3 regions of the Tessaracoccus flavescens genome follow, and region 3 is predicted to be linked to each of the others. Evidence: predicted binding sites of a transcription regulator. Region 3 holds the regulator's gene; each other region holds the start of a gene.
The links. Region 3 encodes LexA, which represses DNA repair genes until DNA is damaged. Its sites were predicted from a motif close to TCGAACANNTGTTCGA; they were not measured.
Positions count from the first base shown of each region.

Region 1: the regulator LexA is predicted to act here: its motif matches at 2,809-2,824, upstream of BW733_RS02190 (DUF6504 family protein).
Region 2: the regulator LexA is predicted to act here: its motif matches at 1,802-1,817, upstream of BW733_RS14010 (HNH endonuclease signature motif containing protein).

Region 1 covers NZ_CP019607.1:451,545-456,420, reverse strand. Annotated here, with positions in the region: gene BW733_RS02210 (cytochrome c biogenesis CcdA family protein) at 1-49, shown strand, start outside; gene BW733_RS18775 (hypothetical protein) at 46-297, shown strand; gene BW733_RS02205 (FAD-binding protein) at 294-1,442, opposite strand; gene BW733_RS02200 (hypothetical protein) at 1,559-1,885, shown strand; gene BW733_RS17675 (sortase domain-containing protein) at 2,000-2,755, shown strand; gene BW733_RS02190 (DUF6504 family protein) at 2,964-3,266, shown strand; gene BW733_RS02185 (SAV_6107 family HEPN domain-containing protein) at 3,266-3,619, shown strand; gene BW733_RS02180 (DNA polymerase III subunit alpha) at 3,619-4,876, shown strand, end outside.
Region 2 covers NZ_CP019607.1:2,892,841-2,897,716, forward strand. Annotated here, with positions in the region: gene BW733_RS14005 (hypothetical protein) at 1-355, shown strand, start outside; gene BW733_RS14010 (HNH endonuclease signature motif containing protein) at 539-1,795, opposite strand; tRNA gene BW733_RS14015 (tRNA-Pro) at 3,093-3,168, opposite strand; tRNA gene BW733_RS14020 (tRNA-Gly) at 3,223-3,293, opposite strand; gene BW733_RS14025 (patatin-like phospholipase family protein) at 3,378-4,268, opposite strand; gene tig (trigger factor) at 4,413-4,876, shown strand, end outside.
Region 3 covers NZ_CP019607.1:3,128,282-3,133,157, reverse strand. Annotated here, with positions in the region: gene BW733_RS15200 (vitamin B12-dependent ribonucleotide reductase) at 1-854, opposite strand, end outside; gene nrdR (transcriptional regulator NrdR) at 905-1,420, opposite strand; gene BW733_RS15190 (hypothetical protein) at 1,603-1,932, opposite strand; gene lexA (transcriptional repressor LexA) at 2,131-2,859, shown strand; gene BW733_RS15180 (ATP-dependent DNA helicase) at 2,863-4,779, opposite strand; gene hflX (GTPase HflX) at 4,847-4,876, opposite strand, start outside.

The DNA.
Region 1 (4,876 bases), 930 kb from region 3:
CGGCTCAAGCCAAGGCCGCTCAGCATCGGCCCGTTCACCTCCTCGGTGATCGGCATCGTCTCCGGGGCGCTCTTCATCGCGGTCGGCCTGGTCTTCATGCTCACCGACGCCACCTCCGCGCTCGGAGGGATCCTCGGCGCGACCGACCAGTTCCGGCTCGAGAACTGGCTGCGCCGGGTCGGCGACGCCGTCCCGGACCTCGTGATGATCGCCCTTGCCGCCGTGGTGCTCGGGCTGATCGCGTGGCGTTGGCTCTCCCGCCCGAAGCGCCCTTCCGGGGAGGATCAGGAGTGCTAGCGCAGCCGGGGCAGCGTGAAGTTCACGTTCGTCGGACGGCAGTCCTGGCCCGTCAACCGCTCGTGCAGTTCGTAGACCGCCAGCGCGGCGCTTGCCAGCTGCGCCCACGGCTCAGGGCCCGCGGGAGAGGCGGCCGAGGCACGCAGGGCCCCGTCCTCGCCGACGATCGGGACACGCTCGAGCCACTGCCGTTCCGTGCGCGGCTGCGGGGGGTGTTCGGGATCCAGGCCGAGCCGTGCACGGTTGAGGGTGGTGACGAGGGTGCCGCTCTCGACGGGTCGTCGCCAGAGGATGCGCGTGGCTGCGAACCCGTGGTCGCGCAGCTCCTCGACTTCGGCGCAGGGGGAGGAGACGATCCGGTGCCGCACAGTGGCTCGCCCGGGGGCTGAGGGCGTTGGAGGCCTGCAGTCGAGATCGACGGCGTCGTCGGTCTCGTCGACGATCCGGACGCCGCGTTCGCGGAGCCGCTGCGCCAGGAGGTCGACGAGCCGGGAGGCACTCTGCGGGACCCCCTCGTCGTCGACAAGGATCCAGCGACCGAAGGAACGCTCGACCACGAGGGGAAGCGCGAGGACGGCGGGGGAGTCGGGGTCGTCGACGAGGTCCCGCACGAGGTCGGCGAGCGGATCGTCGAGTCGTGCGGCGATCTGGTCGACGCTGCGGTCGAGCCACAGGGCCGAGCGGGCCTCCGCGTCGACCGGCTCGCGCCCCTCGAGGGCGTGCCTGCGGAAGGCGCGCCACACCCGGTCGAGGTCGTCGAGCAGGTCGCGCCAGGCGACCGCGTCGTGTTCACCGAGATGGTTGAGGATCGCCCGGTACTGGGCGCCCCGCTCGGTGGGCAGGACGAGGGTGGAGCAGTCAGAGAGCAGGTGCCTGGTCGGTGGCGCCTCGACCAGGGCGAGCCCTGCCCGGTTGAGTTCGGTCTGCAGGTGGGCGCCCGACTTCTTGAACAGGTCCTTCCAGGTGGCGGGGAGGGTGATCGCGGGGCCGTGGTCGTCGACGAGGACCTCCCCCGGGCCGGGTGAGGCGGCAAGCGGTCCGCCGAGCGGTGCGCCACCGGTGACAAGCGTCACCGGATGCCCCAGCCGGGCAAGCCGTGCCGCCGAGGCCATGCCCGCAAGGCCAGATCCTGCGATGGTCAGCATGGGCGCTCCGTAACTATTTGGCTTTGACTATTGACCCGGGCCAGGGGAGGAGCTTAATAGGGCCAGTGGCTGGGGGGCGCACGGTTCCCCGACCTTCAATGGAAACGGGGGCTTCCATGGAACGTTTTGCACGATTGACGGCCGTCGCGGCAGCGGCGGCCTTGTGCGTGGGCGGTGTGGTCATCGCGACCAACGTAGCCCAGGCAGACGACACGGGACACAAGGTCTGGGTCTGCAAGTATGTCGGCAAACCCGGCGCCGAGGAAGTGCTCAAGGGCGGCAAGAACCCGATCCAGGTGGACATGAACGCCACCGTCGGCACCTGGTTCAAGGACGGCCAGAACAGCTCGTACGTGATCGGTGTGGTCGGGGAGGGCCCTGCACCCTCCGTCGACGACGTCCAAGCCGACCACTCCTGCGCCGACGAAGCCGGTCAAGCATGACCGCGGAGTCAGGGCGGACACCGGTGCGGCAGACGACGCGGCCGTCGGCCTCATCGGGCTCGTCGGCCTGATCGCCTCCGCAGGGGCACTGGTCGTCACCCGTCGCAGGTGAGGATGGCGCGACCGGTCGCCTACGCGGCCTGGCTGGGGATCATCCTCAGCCTGGCCGCGCTGGGCTATCAGGCCCTTCGCCAGGGGCAGCCGTTGGAGGATGCTCCCGGCCTGCCCCCGGCGGTGGCAAGTCCCATGCCGGTCGCGAGTCCGACGGCGACATCGGTCGCCTCTCCCGCGGCCACACCGGCCCCGTCCGGTGTCGCCTCCCCGACGCCTGCGCCGACAGCCTCTCCCGCGTCGACGCAGGCCAACTCGGCAACGCCGCCGAGGCCCTCGCCAGCACCCAGCCCCGTCGGCAGGGTGCTGGCGAGTGGCGTCGAATCGGTCGAACTGCCCGCGGCGGGCTACGCGTCCGAGGCACGGATCATGGAGATCGCCGACTCAGGGGTGATCGACCCTCCTGACTTCACCCACGTCTGGTGGGTGCGCGACCGCGGTGTCCCACCTGGCCGCGGAGCGGCCGACACCGCGTACCTCGCCTGCCACACGCACTCGCGTCGCACGGCAGATGAGGTGCCATGCAACAAGATCTCGCCCGAACGGATCCCCGCGGGCTCCGAGATCCACGTCACCACCGATGTCGAGCGGCTCACCTACATGGTCACCAGCGTCAAGCTGGTCGACAAGGACGAGTTCGCCAACGATCCCGAGATCTGGGGCGTGCATCCGGGGCGCCTGGTCTGGGTGACCTGCTACCTCGAGAACGGCAAGCTCAGCCAGTACAACGCCGTCGTGATCGCAGAACTTGTCCCCTGATCACGGATCGGGGTTGACGTCCTGTCGTAGGGGGCGCCTATAGTTGTCTTCATCCGAACGCCTGTTCGATTAGTTCGGGGAAGCTCTGGTCTGAACAGGCGAAAAGGATATGGGCCGCCCCGGCCCGGCGCGGATTCGACCCCTGCGCCGGTCCGGGGCTCCCGGGTCGAATGAGCAGTTGTCGAACAACGATCCCCGGGAGGAAGCCATGCGTACCTATGAGGAACCCATCCACGTGCTCTTCGCCGAGGAGCCGCGCCAGTTCATCTGGCGCGACCGGCTCCTCCTGGTCAAGGAGATCCACGGGCACTGGAGCCGCGCGACGCCCTGGTGGGCGGGGAAGCAGGCGAGGGCCGCCCGTGGCGAGAGCGTCGACGGTGCGCAGACGGATCCGCTCGGCGAACGGGAGGTGTGGCGCGTCGAGGCGGGCAACGGCAGGCAGCGGGGGGTCTACGAACTGGCCCGCACCGTCGACGCCGAGGACTGGGTGCTGCAGGCGGTGCTCGACTGATGATCGACCTCACCCATCCCCAGCGGCTCATCGTGGAGGCCGAGTTCGCCGAGCCGCCCGCCGCCCGTTTCGTCAGCGCCTACCAGGCCGCCCAGCAGATCGCCGTCGCGGTGGTCGCGGCCGCACCCCGCTGGGCCCGTGGCCGCACCGATGTCTGGCCGCTGCTCGCCGCGGCAGCGCCCGAGCTGGCCGAATGGGCCGCCTACTTCGCCGCCTACGCCCCTGCCGCCCAGATCGGCACCGTCAGCGAGCGGGTCGCGGCCGACATGGTCCGCGCGGCCGGACAGTTCCTCGCCGAGGCCGCGCGCTGGCTGCGCAGGCGCGAGCGGGCGGTGGCCGCGGAGGCGATCTGATGAGTGGTTTCGTGCATCTCCGGGTGGCCTCCGGATACTCCTTCCAGTACGGCGCCTCGCATCCGGCCGAACTGGTGGCAGAGGCCGCCGCCCATGGCATGGACGCGCTCGCCATCACCGACCGTGGTGGCCTCTACGGCGCGGTCCGGTTCGCAAAGGCCTGCCTGCAGGCAGGCATCGCGCCGATCGTCGGGGTCGACCTGGCCGTCCGGCCCGAGGGGTGGCAGTCGGTGCGCCGCCCGACCGCAGCCCGCGGAGGCCAGCTCCGCGACGAACGGCTGCCGCGCGCCGTCGTGCTCGCCACCTCCCGCGCGGGCTGGGGCACGCTGTGCTCCCTGATCACCGCCGCCCAGCTGAGCGGTGAGCGCTCCGATCCGGTGGTGACGCTCGAGACCATCGCCCGGCACTGCGCCGGACGCGACGTGCTCGTCCTGCTCGGTGCCGACTCCGAGGTAGGCGAGCTGATCGCCGCCGGTCGCGCCGATGCCGCGGAACGGGCAGCGCTGCGCTGGCGCGAGGAACTCGGTGAGGGGCTGGTGTTCGCCGCGACCAACCACCACGTCGGCGGCCGTGGCGTCACCTCCGCGCACCAGGCCGGGGGGCTGATCCGCCTCGCCGACCGGCTCGGGGTCACCGCCGTCCTCACCAACGCGGTGCGGATGGCCCGCAGGGCCCAGGCCGCCACCGTCGACGTGCTGGACGCGGCGCGCAGGCTCGTCCCGCTCGACGTGCGCAACATCGACCGCCGCAACGCGGAGGGCTACCTCAAGCCACCCGCCGCGATGCGGGTCGCGGCAGACGAGGCGGCGCGACTGGCGGGCAGGCCAGACGGCGAAACGCTGCTCGCGGCCACCGTCGCCGTCGCCCAACGCTGTCGGCTCGACCCGATCGGCGACATCGGTCTCGGCGAGATCCGGCTGCCCGAGTTCGAGACCCTCGGCACCACCCCCGAGCAGGCGGCCTCGGTGCTGCGCGCCCGCTGTGAGTCGGGCATCGCTGAGCGCTACGCGGCCCCGGGGCGCGACGTGTTCGACCGGCTCGACGACGAACTCGCCGTGATCGGAAAGCTCGGGTTCGAGTCCTACTTCCTCACCGTCGGCGACGTGGTGGGCCTGATCCGCGAGCTAGGCATCCGCTGCGCGGCCCGCGGCTCCGGGGCGGGCAGCCTCGTCAACTACGCGCTCGGCGTCTCCGGGGTCGATCCCATCCGCTACGGCCTGATCATGGAACGCTTCCTCTCCCCGCTCAGGGTCGCGC
Region 2 (4,876 bases), 240 kb from region 3:
GCGGGGCGACCTGGGGCAGACCGACCTCGGCGCTGGAGGCTCGGCGGTGCTGGAGTGGTGTCGCTACGAGTCGGACCAGGACGGCCGCGTCACGGTCGAGACCCGCAGGATCGACACCGACGCCCGGTTCTGGGAGGCCGCCGGGCGCATCAGGGACCAGGGGCTGGGGGCAGGAAAGGCCTGCGACCTCGTGGCGAGGCTGCCTGAACTGTTCCTCGTGGCGGAGTCGGAGGACGGGCCGCGGATGGCCGCGCGGGTGCCCGCCGACGGTTGCGGATCGCCTCGGGACGAGTGGATCCGCCTTCTGGAGGAGAGCGGATACGAGGTCACCGGCAGCCAACCGGTGGGGGAGTGATCTCCGAGGCAGCAGGAAAGCGTCCCGTCAAGGCTCGTGCCTCGGTCCCGCACCGAACTCACGGGACGTGAGCACCGACTCCGAGGCCGTCGTGCAGGCGATCGATGCGGTGTGCTGGTGATGCGTGGCGCAGACCAGCGGGATTGACGGGGGTGCCACCTGTGCCGCGTCACCCCGGGGCCGTCAGGTTATCCCCGCGAGTTCCAGGGGTCGGGTACTTCGCCGGGGTTCGAAGTCGATGCTCCCGGTGTCGAGTCTCCATCCACGGATCGGTTGCTCCGCGGGCGGAGGGTGGGTCGGCGGCGGGATCGTCTGCGGGACGTGCCTCCCGATGGGGCCGAACCGGTCGCGGAAGATGAGCCCGCCGGGGGTGCTCGGGTTTCCCGAGATCGTGAAGTGCCCCTGGTGGAGCTCGCGATGGTGCCGGGGGCATAGGGACGCGAGGTTTTCGACGTCGGTGGCGCCGCCCTCGGACCAGGGAAGCAGGTGGTGGTTCTCCAGGAAGCCTGTGGTGACGCAGCCGGGGAAGCGGCAGCCGCCGTCGCGGTCTTCGATCAGCTTGCGGGTGCGTGGTGGGACGATCCGCATCGATCGACCGACCGACACCGGGGAGGCGTTCTCGATCCAGATCGGGCGCACCGTCCCGTCGCAGGTGAGCTTCCGCAGCAGATGCGTCGGCAGAGTGCCGCGCCTGTTCATCCAGCCGTGGCCGTCGACATCCAGGTGGACGAGCACCTTGTAGTGCTCTCGACGGGAGATCGACTCGACCGTGGACAGCGAGCGCGACGCGACCGACAGCAGTCCCTCGGCGAGGGTCGCGTCTGCGTCACCGGCCGTGAAGAGCGCGTCCTTCGCCTCACGGATCGCCTGCTCCACCAGTGCGCCGTCGAGGGGGTCGGCCTCGAAATGCAGCCGGAACCTGCCGTCGTAGGTGCTCATGGTCAGGGTGGGCTCATCGTGGATCGGCGGGTCGACATGGACGACCTCGGGCAACGGTTCGTACCCGGCCGGATGCGGCACGGGTGCCTTGTCGGGGAACGGGTACTTCGGCAGCACCCTGCGCAACTGCGGCACGGTAGCCGCCTCGACGAATGACGACACGGTGGCGGCGTGGGTGCTGGGGACGTGGCGGGCGACCACGGCGAGCTGATCGAGGCTGACCGCCCCCTCGGCCATGCGCGCCTCCAGTTCGGGGAAGTCGCCGCGGCGCCTGGCCACGTCGACGATCTCCTTCGCACGCGCCGGAGACAGTGCGCAGCGCAGCATCAGCCAGTGCTCGGGTGAGGCGATCCCGCCGCCAGACCACGCGTTCGTCGCGAGCACCTGGGCCATCAGGTCGACTAGCTCCGAGTGGAGCTGCGCGAGCTGACCGGCGATGAGTTCGGCCGCCTTCGACGCGACCTCCCACCGCTCGATGCCCGGGTGCTCCAACAAGTCCATAATTAATCGTACACCTGTTCTAATCATGCCGCAAGGGTTTCCCGCCAGATTTCAGCGGCGGGTCTCGTCCGGTGTGGGTGATGCCGACTGGGCCTGAGCACGCATCGCGTGAGCGGCCGGGGGGGTGACCCGAGTCACTCCAGGTTTGCGCGATACCGAGGCGGCCGCGGACGGTCGTCGCGCAGGTGCCTGCCCCGCTGGTCGGTGTTGGCGACGGTGTCGGAGCGGGTCGGCGCTCGAGGTGGGGAAGCGTCGGAAGCTGGCGGCTGGGCCGCCGTCTGGAGAGAGCGGCAGTGCTGTGGATCACGGCGCGCGCGGATCGCTCGACGCGTGGACCCTCGCCGCGAGAAGCTCTCCGTCTCTGTGGGGGCGCGTGAGGCATCGCCTTGTCTCGCGGCCTCAGGGCGGGACGGCCGACCGCCGGCGATCGAGCAGCGGCCAGTGCGGCGCGTCCCGGCGAGCTGCGAGGGCATATGCTGCGGGCTCTCTCTACTGTGAGGTTGCCTTGCCAAGGCGGTGCCATCCACTCCTCAGGCATGCGGCGACGGCTGCTTGAGGCCTACTTCCAATCGAGGCTGTCGATGGCAGTGACGACCTCGGTTCGGGGATCCAGGCAGGTCAGTTCCCGTGGAATCCAGGCGTGTACTGCTTGTCCGCTCTCGTTGACCGCCAGTAGGTAGGGATGAGTCACAAACTGGGCGTTCCAGGAAGCGTCTGTCTTCGCGGGTACATCTGGAAGAGCCAAGGCCTCGACAAGCTGGTCGGCCGGACCTTGGGTTGAGCGCCTGGCAACTTCGCCCCGGCCGTCGGGAGTGCAGCGAACCCAATGTGAGACGGTGAACCCTGCTGGAAGCTGGGCTCCGGGCGGGTTCTGCGCGATGACCGCATCGCCAGGACATTCAGCGGCTTCAAGGACTACCGCCTCGCCAGGGGTAGGTGGTGAGACAACAGCGGTCGGCGTGGGCTCGGCCGACACGTCAGGACCGGGGGAGCAAGCGGCCAGCAAGACCGCTGCGGCCAGTAGGAACCCTCCGACGCCCCGGGGAGTCCACGTCCCGTTGTCGACCAGGCGCTCCTCGCGGCTCAGCCGGTGTGGTGAGGCTGGTAGCGCTAGCCGGGGAGCCGACTGGATGCCGCCGAATGCTCGCTTCGACATGGCTGAATCCTCTCACCCGGCGTGCGCTGAGCGTGCGTTTCGGGAGCGGCTCTGCGGGGTTCTCCCGCGGATCTCTGCGAGGTGGGCGTTCTTGGTGCCTTGCTCCGACTACGCATCCAGCCTTGTCCGGGCCAGGTTAACTGGTCGGGGCGACAGGACTCGAACCTGCGGTCTCCTGCTCCCAAAGCAGGCGCGCTAGCCACTACGCTACGCCCCGTGGTGCGTCGGCGGCCTTGTCGAATCGTGATCTGACAAGGCCGCCGGCACCTCGAGCGGATGACGGGAATCGAACCCGCGTAGCTAGTTTGGAAGACTAGGGCTCTACCATTGAGCTACATCCGCAGAACCGCGGATCAGTGTATCAGCGATCCGCCGTATGATCATTTTCGCCGACGCGACCCGCTCCTGACAAGCTGCTCGGCCCGGTCAGAGGCCGAGGAAGTCCCTGATCTGCGGCAGTTGGCGCCGGGTCTGGGATCTCGCCGCCTCGAACACCGCCCGCAACTTCGTCAGGTCGCGCTCCGAGTTACGGATCGGCATCCGGTCGGGGAAGATCAGGAACGCGCGACCCTCGCTCTCCAACTGCAGCAGCTCGTCGAGGGTGCGGTTGTAGTTGGCGGGTCGCTCGAGGATGCCGTCAGCGATGGCCGGGTATCTGCGAAACAGCGACCGGTAGGCCCGCGGCAGCTTCGGGGCGCTCTTGCGATAGCCGCGCTCACGCGTCATCACCACCAGGAAGCGGTCGTAACCGTCCGCCATCGCGGCGTCGACGGCGAAGCCGCCGGTGGGGCCGAGGGCACCGTCGCAGTAGTCGACCCCGTCGATGCGGGTCAGCGGCATCAGCAGCGGCATGGTCGACGAGGCCCGGACCCGTTTCATCAGCGCGGGCAGGTTGTCGACGTCGTCGCGGTCCCAGTAGACCATCTCGCCGTCGCTGCAGCGGTAACCGCCGATCCGCACCGTCGCGGGGTTGGCGCTGAACGCGTCGAAGTCGAACGGCATCACCTGGTGGGGGAGCGCGGTCTGCTCGTAGATCCACTCCGCGTTGAACACGCCCTTTCCCCTCAGCCAGGTGCGCCAGTCGCCGAACTCCGGCTCGGCCGCGAAGTCCACGAACGAGCGCTCGGCGCGCTCCGGGTCGCGCGAGACATAGTTGGCGAGGCAGCTGGTACCCGCGGAGATGCCGCCGACCCAGTCGGCATGAATGCCTGCCTCGAGCAGGGCCACCAGCGCCCCCGAGGAGAATGACCCGCGCATGCCGCCGCCTTCGAAGATGAGCGCGGTGTCGGTGACGTTGTTGGTGAGGGTCTCGGTCACGCCTGCCATCGTAGGACGGGCACGACGACGGCCGCGATTCACCGCCGCGAAGCGCGTCGCGGGGCCAAGTCCGGCCCAATTGGTGGCAGCGGGGCTGACCGTTAGACTGATGGGCGAACCTTTTTCAACTTCAGGAGTCCATTCGTGCCTAGCACCGTTGAGAAGCTGAGCCCGACGCGGGTCAAGCTCACCGTCGAGATCCCGTTCGCCGACCTTCAGCCCTACCTTGACAAGGCTTACAAGGAGATCGCCGAGCAGGTCAACATCCCCGGTTTCCGCAAGGGCAAGGTGCCCGCGACGGTCATCGACCAGCGCTTCGGCCGCGGCGTCGTGCTGCAGGAGGCCATCAACGAGGCCATCCCCAACGCCTACAACGTCGCGATCGACGAGGCAAAGGTGTGGCCGATGGCTCAGCCCGAGATCGACGTGACCAAGCTCGAGGACAAGGAACTCGTCGAGTTCACCGCCGAGGTTGACGTGCGCCCCGAGGTCAAGCTCCCCGACTTCTCCAAGATCAAGGTCACCGTCGACGCCCCCGAGTCGGCCGATTCGCTGACCGACGAGCGCCTCGAGCTGCTCCGCGAGCGCTTCGCGACCACCAACGAGGT
Region 3 (4,876 bases):
TTGGCGTTCTGGTACTGGACCGAAGTGATGTCCTTGCCGCCGAGGTCCATGTCGAAGCCTGCGTCACGCAGGGCGCGGATCTTGTCCTCCTCGCGCGCCTTCGTCTCGACGAACTCCTCGATGTCGGGGTGGTCGACGTCGAGCACGACCATCTTGGCCGCGCGACGCGTCGCGCCACCCGACTTGATGGTTCCCGCGGAGGCGTCGGCACCACGCATGAAGGAAACCGGGCCGGAGGCGGTTCCGCCAGAGGACAGCAGTTCCTTCGACGAACGGATCCGCGAAAGGTTCAGGCCGGCACCGGAACCGCCCTTGAAGATGAACCCCTCCTCCTTGTACCAGTTGAGGATCGAGTCCATCGAGTCGTCGACGGAGAGGATGAAACACGCGCTGACCTGCTGCGGCGAGGGGGTGCCGACGTTGAACCAGACAGGCGAGTTGAAGGAGAAGTACTGATTGAGCAGCATCCAGGTGATCTCGTGCTCGAAGATCTCCGCGTCCTCATCGGTGGAGAAGTATCCGAACTCACGACCGGCCTTCGAGTAGGTCTTGACCACGCGGTCGATCAGCGTCTTGAGGCTCGCCTCGCGCTGCTCCGAGCCGAGGGCGCCACGGAAGTACTTGGTGGTGACGATCGTGGAGGCGTTTACGCTCCAGGACGTGGGGAACTCGACGCCCTTCTGCTCGAAGACGGTCTCGCCCGTCTTCCAGTTGGTCTGCACCACGTCGCGGCGGTCCCACTCCACCTCGTCGTAGGGGTGCACCCCCTTCGTGGTGAAGACGCGCTCGATCTTGAGGCCCTTGCCTGCCTCTGTCTTCTTCTGGCGCGTGCTGCGCGCTGCTGTGGCGGTCATGCTTTCCCCTCTGCGGTGTGGTGATGTGAATCCGGTGGCGGGCGTACCCGTCAACTGATCAGTGGCTCCTGGTTGGCGGCACCTACGAGGACCTCTCGCCCCTTAGGTGCCACAGCCTCGGTCGCGCCGAGCCGCAGCGCATCGATCTCCCGCTGGAAGTCGTCGACCGAGTCGTAGTTCTTGTAGACGCTCGCGAATCTGAGATACGCGACGGCGTCCAGTTCCTCGAGCGGGCCGAGGATGGCCACACCGATCTTCTCTGACGGAATCTCGGCGAAACCGGATGCCCGGAGCGACTCCTCCACCCGCTGCGCCAGGGAGGCGAGCTGCGCGGGCGTCACGGGACGACCCTTGCATGCCTTCGAGACACCACGGATGACCTTGTCGCGGCTGAACGCCTCGACGACGCCCGAGCGCTTCACGACGGTCAGGACGATCTGTTCGACGGTGGTGAACTTGCGCTCACACATCGGGCACGCACGCCTGCGCCGGATGGCTGAGCCATCCTCGGTGGCACGCGAATCCGACACCTTGGTGTCGCCGTGCCGGCAGAACGGGCAGTGCATTGTTCCTCGACCAACCTTCGTGATTCCCAGTGGAGCTACTAAGGTGCCACGTCGCCATCAAAACCACAAGTTATTGTGTGGCGACAGTGGCACAACCACTAGATATAGGAATCCTAGGTCGACCCGTGTCGGGAGACAACACCGACACGCCCGGTAATTTCAGCAGCGGAAACCGCGGCCGCCTACGGCTGCACGTGCGCCCAGGCAGGGTCACCCGCGACGTACTCGCGGGCCGGATCAGGAGTGGAATCGGCCGCGAGCTGACCCACCGAGACCACCGCGCCACCCAGGGCGAGCAGGCCGACCACCGCGACCTTGAGCACCAGCAGCGGCGAGGGCTTGACCGCGCGCCGTGCGGCGGCGCACGACGCGACCTTCGCCACCCGACCCGCAGCCAGCGGGCGGACGGGGTGGGCCTGGGGAAGGCGGAGCTCTGGACGAGCCGCCGGGGACGCGGCGACGACACGACGCGCACCGGCGTCGACAACCTGGAAGCGAACTGCGGCGGTCATGGGGACCACTCCTCTCGTCCTAGAACAACTGTTCGAATATGACTCTAGCGCCTCTCAGCCCAAATTGGAACACCCGTTCGATCGGCGTGTCGTGCGCTGTTGACCACACTCCACACGACGGGTCTGACAATTTCTGACCGGGGAACACGCCGGGCCGGATTTCGAACACACGTTCGCCATCGGCGCTAGCATGTGTGCATGGCCGAGAAGACCCCACGCCGCGGACGCCCAAGCAATGCCTCGCTCGAAGCCGAACTCGGCAACGTCACCTCGTTGCCCGACGGGCCGGAGGACCTGCACGGGCTCACCGCCAGGCAGATCGCGATCCTGCAGGTGATCCGCGAGTCCATCGACGAGAACGGCTACCCGCCCAGCATCCGCGAGGTCGCCACCCGGGCAGGCCTCGCCTCCACCTCCTCGGTCGCCTACCAACTCAAGGTGCTGGAGGAGAAGGGCTTCCTGCGGCGCGACCCCAACCGTCCGCGCGCCGTGGTGGTGCAGTTCCCCGGCGAGGAGCAACTGGACCCGGCGCAGCACTTCGACTCGACGCCCAGGTCGGTCAGTGCTCCCCTCCTCGGCCGCATCGCGGCGGGAGGGCCGATCCTCGCCGAGCAGCAGATCGACGACGTCTTCGCCCTGCCGAAGCAGCTCGTGGGTGAGGGTGAGGTCTTCATGCTGGAGGTCAAGGGCGACTCCATGATCGAGGCGGCCATCTGCGACGGCGACTGGGTCGTCGTCAAGCGGCAGAACGACGCCGTCAACGGCGACATCGTCGCGGCTCTGCTCGATGACGAGGCGACGGTCAAGACGTTCCGCCGGAAGGACGGCCAGGTGTGGCTGCTCCCACACAACGAGCTGTACTCCCCCATCGACGGCACCCACGCCCAGATCATGGGCAAAGTCGTCGCGGTGATGCGCAAGCTCTGAGCGCTACTCCTCGCCCCGTAGCCGGCGCAACGCGCGCACGGCGATGTCGCCGTCGGTGGTCATCCAGAAGTCGGGAAGCGACGCCTTCAGGAACGATCCGTAGCGCGCCGTGACCAGGCGCGGATCGAGCATGGCGACCACTCCCCTGTCCTCCGACCTGCGGATCAGCCGTCCTGCACCCTGCGCGAGCAGCAGCGCGGCATGGGTCGCGGCCACCGACATGAAGCCGTTGCCTCCGGCGTCGTCGACCGACTTCTTCCTCGCCTGCATAAGCGGATCGTCCGGACGCGGGAACGGGATCTTGTCGATGATCACCAGTTGGCACGTCTCGCCGGGGACGTCGACCCCCTGCCACAGCGACATGGTCCCGAACAGTGAGGTCTCCGGCTCGGCCGTGAACCGGCGGGTCAGCTCGGAGAGTTGCGCATCCCCCTGGGCGAGGATCGTCTGCTTGGGCAGCTCGCGGCGACAGTACTCCGCGGCCTGCTCCGCCGCCCGGCGTGATGCGAAGAGCCCGAGCGTTCGCCCACCGGCGGCCCAGATCAACTGGGCGATCTCCGCGAGGGTCTCCTCGTTCATGCCGTCCCGGCCGGGCGGAGGCAGTCGCTTCGCGACGTAGAGGATGCCCTGCTTTGCGTAGTTGAACGGCGACCCGACGTCGATGCCCCGCCAGGCGAACTCGTCCGAGGGCTCTCCCTCGGGCTCGATCCTGTCCACGGCACGCAGGCCGACGGAGGCCGCCGCCGGCTCGAAGGAGCCGCCAAGCGACAGCGTGGCGGAGGTCAGCACGGTGGTGGTCTCGCCGAAGACCTGGTTGCGCAGAAGGCCTGCGACGTTGAGCGGCGCCACGTAGGCGGCCCGCCCCATGATCTCGGAATGGGTGACCCAGACGACGTCGGCGTCGGCGAGGGAGGCGATCCGGCCTGCGACCTCGAAGATCTCCTTGACCGCCGAGGTCGCCTGCTGCCGCTCGGGGTCATCGGTGACCTTGCCTAGCACGCTGACCACCTTGCGGCTGATGTCGCGCAGGGCCGCTGCTGCGTAGGGCAGCGGCGCGGAGGCCTCCGTGATGCGGGTCAGCTCCGACTCGTCGAGGGCCTCGCGCAGCGCATCGGACTGTTCGAGAAAATCGGTGGCGAGGTCGTCGTCGAGCCACGTGAGGGCCCGCCGCGCCACCCGGTCGACCAGCGAAGGGCTCAACTCATCTGTGGCGGCCGTGGTGATCCGGCTGACCAGCTCGTGTGCCTCGTCGACGATGAGGGCGGAGTGCTCCGGCAGCGCGGTGCCACCGTGCATCGCGTTGATCGCCAGCAGCGCATGGTTGGTGACGACGAGCTGGGCGTCTCGGGCCTCTTCGCGGGAGGCCTCCACGAAGCACTCGGCCCCGAAGGGGCAGTTGGCGACGCCGAGGCATTCGCGGGTCGGGATGGAGACCTGGGCCCATCCCTTCGCGGTATGGGATGGCGCGTCGTCGCGGTCGGCGAGGCCACCACGTTCGGCCTCCTCCTCGACCCATTCGCGCAGCGCGAGGACCTCGGCTCCGAGCTTGCTTGTGTCGTCGCCCTTCGAGGTGGCGGCGGCGTCGGCGAGGGCGTCGCTTCCGATCAGCGAGTCCTGGTCGAGCGGGCCCCCCTGCCTGGCGCGGTAGAGGCAGGCGTAGTTCGTGCGCCCCTTGAGGATGGCCGCCTTCGGCCGCTGACCCGTGACCTCCTCGACCGCGTCGAGCGCGGTGGGGATGTCCTTGGTGGCGAGCTGTGCCTGCAAGGCGAGCGTCGCCGTCGCGACGACGACCCGCTCGTCGGTCTCGACGCAGCGCGCCAGCGCAGGCGTGAGGTAGCCGAGCGACTTGCCGGTTCCGGTGCCCGCCTGGACGAGCAGGTGTACGCCCCCGTCGAACGCGTCCGAGACGGCCTCGGCCATGGCCTGCTGCCCCGGGCGCGCCTGGCCGTGGATCTCTCCGACGGCCGCGGCGAGGATCTTCGCATGGTCAGCCACGGACGAACTCGGCCAACTCGTC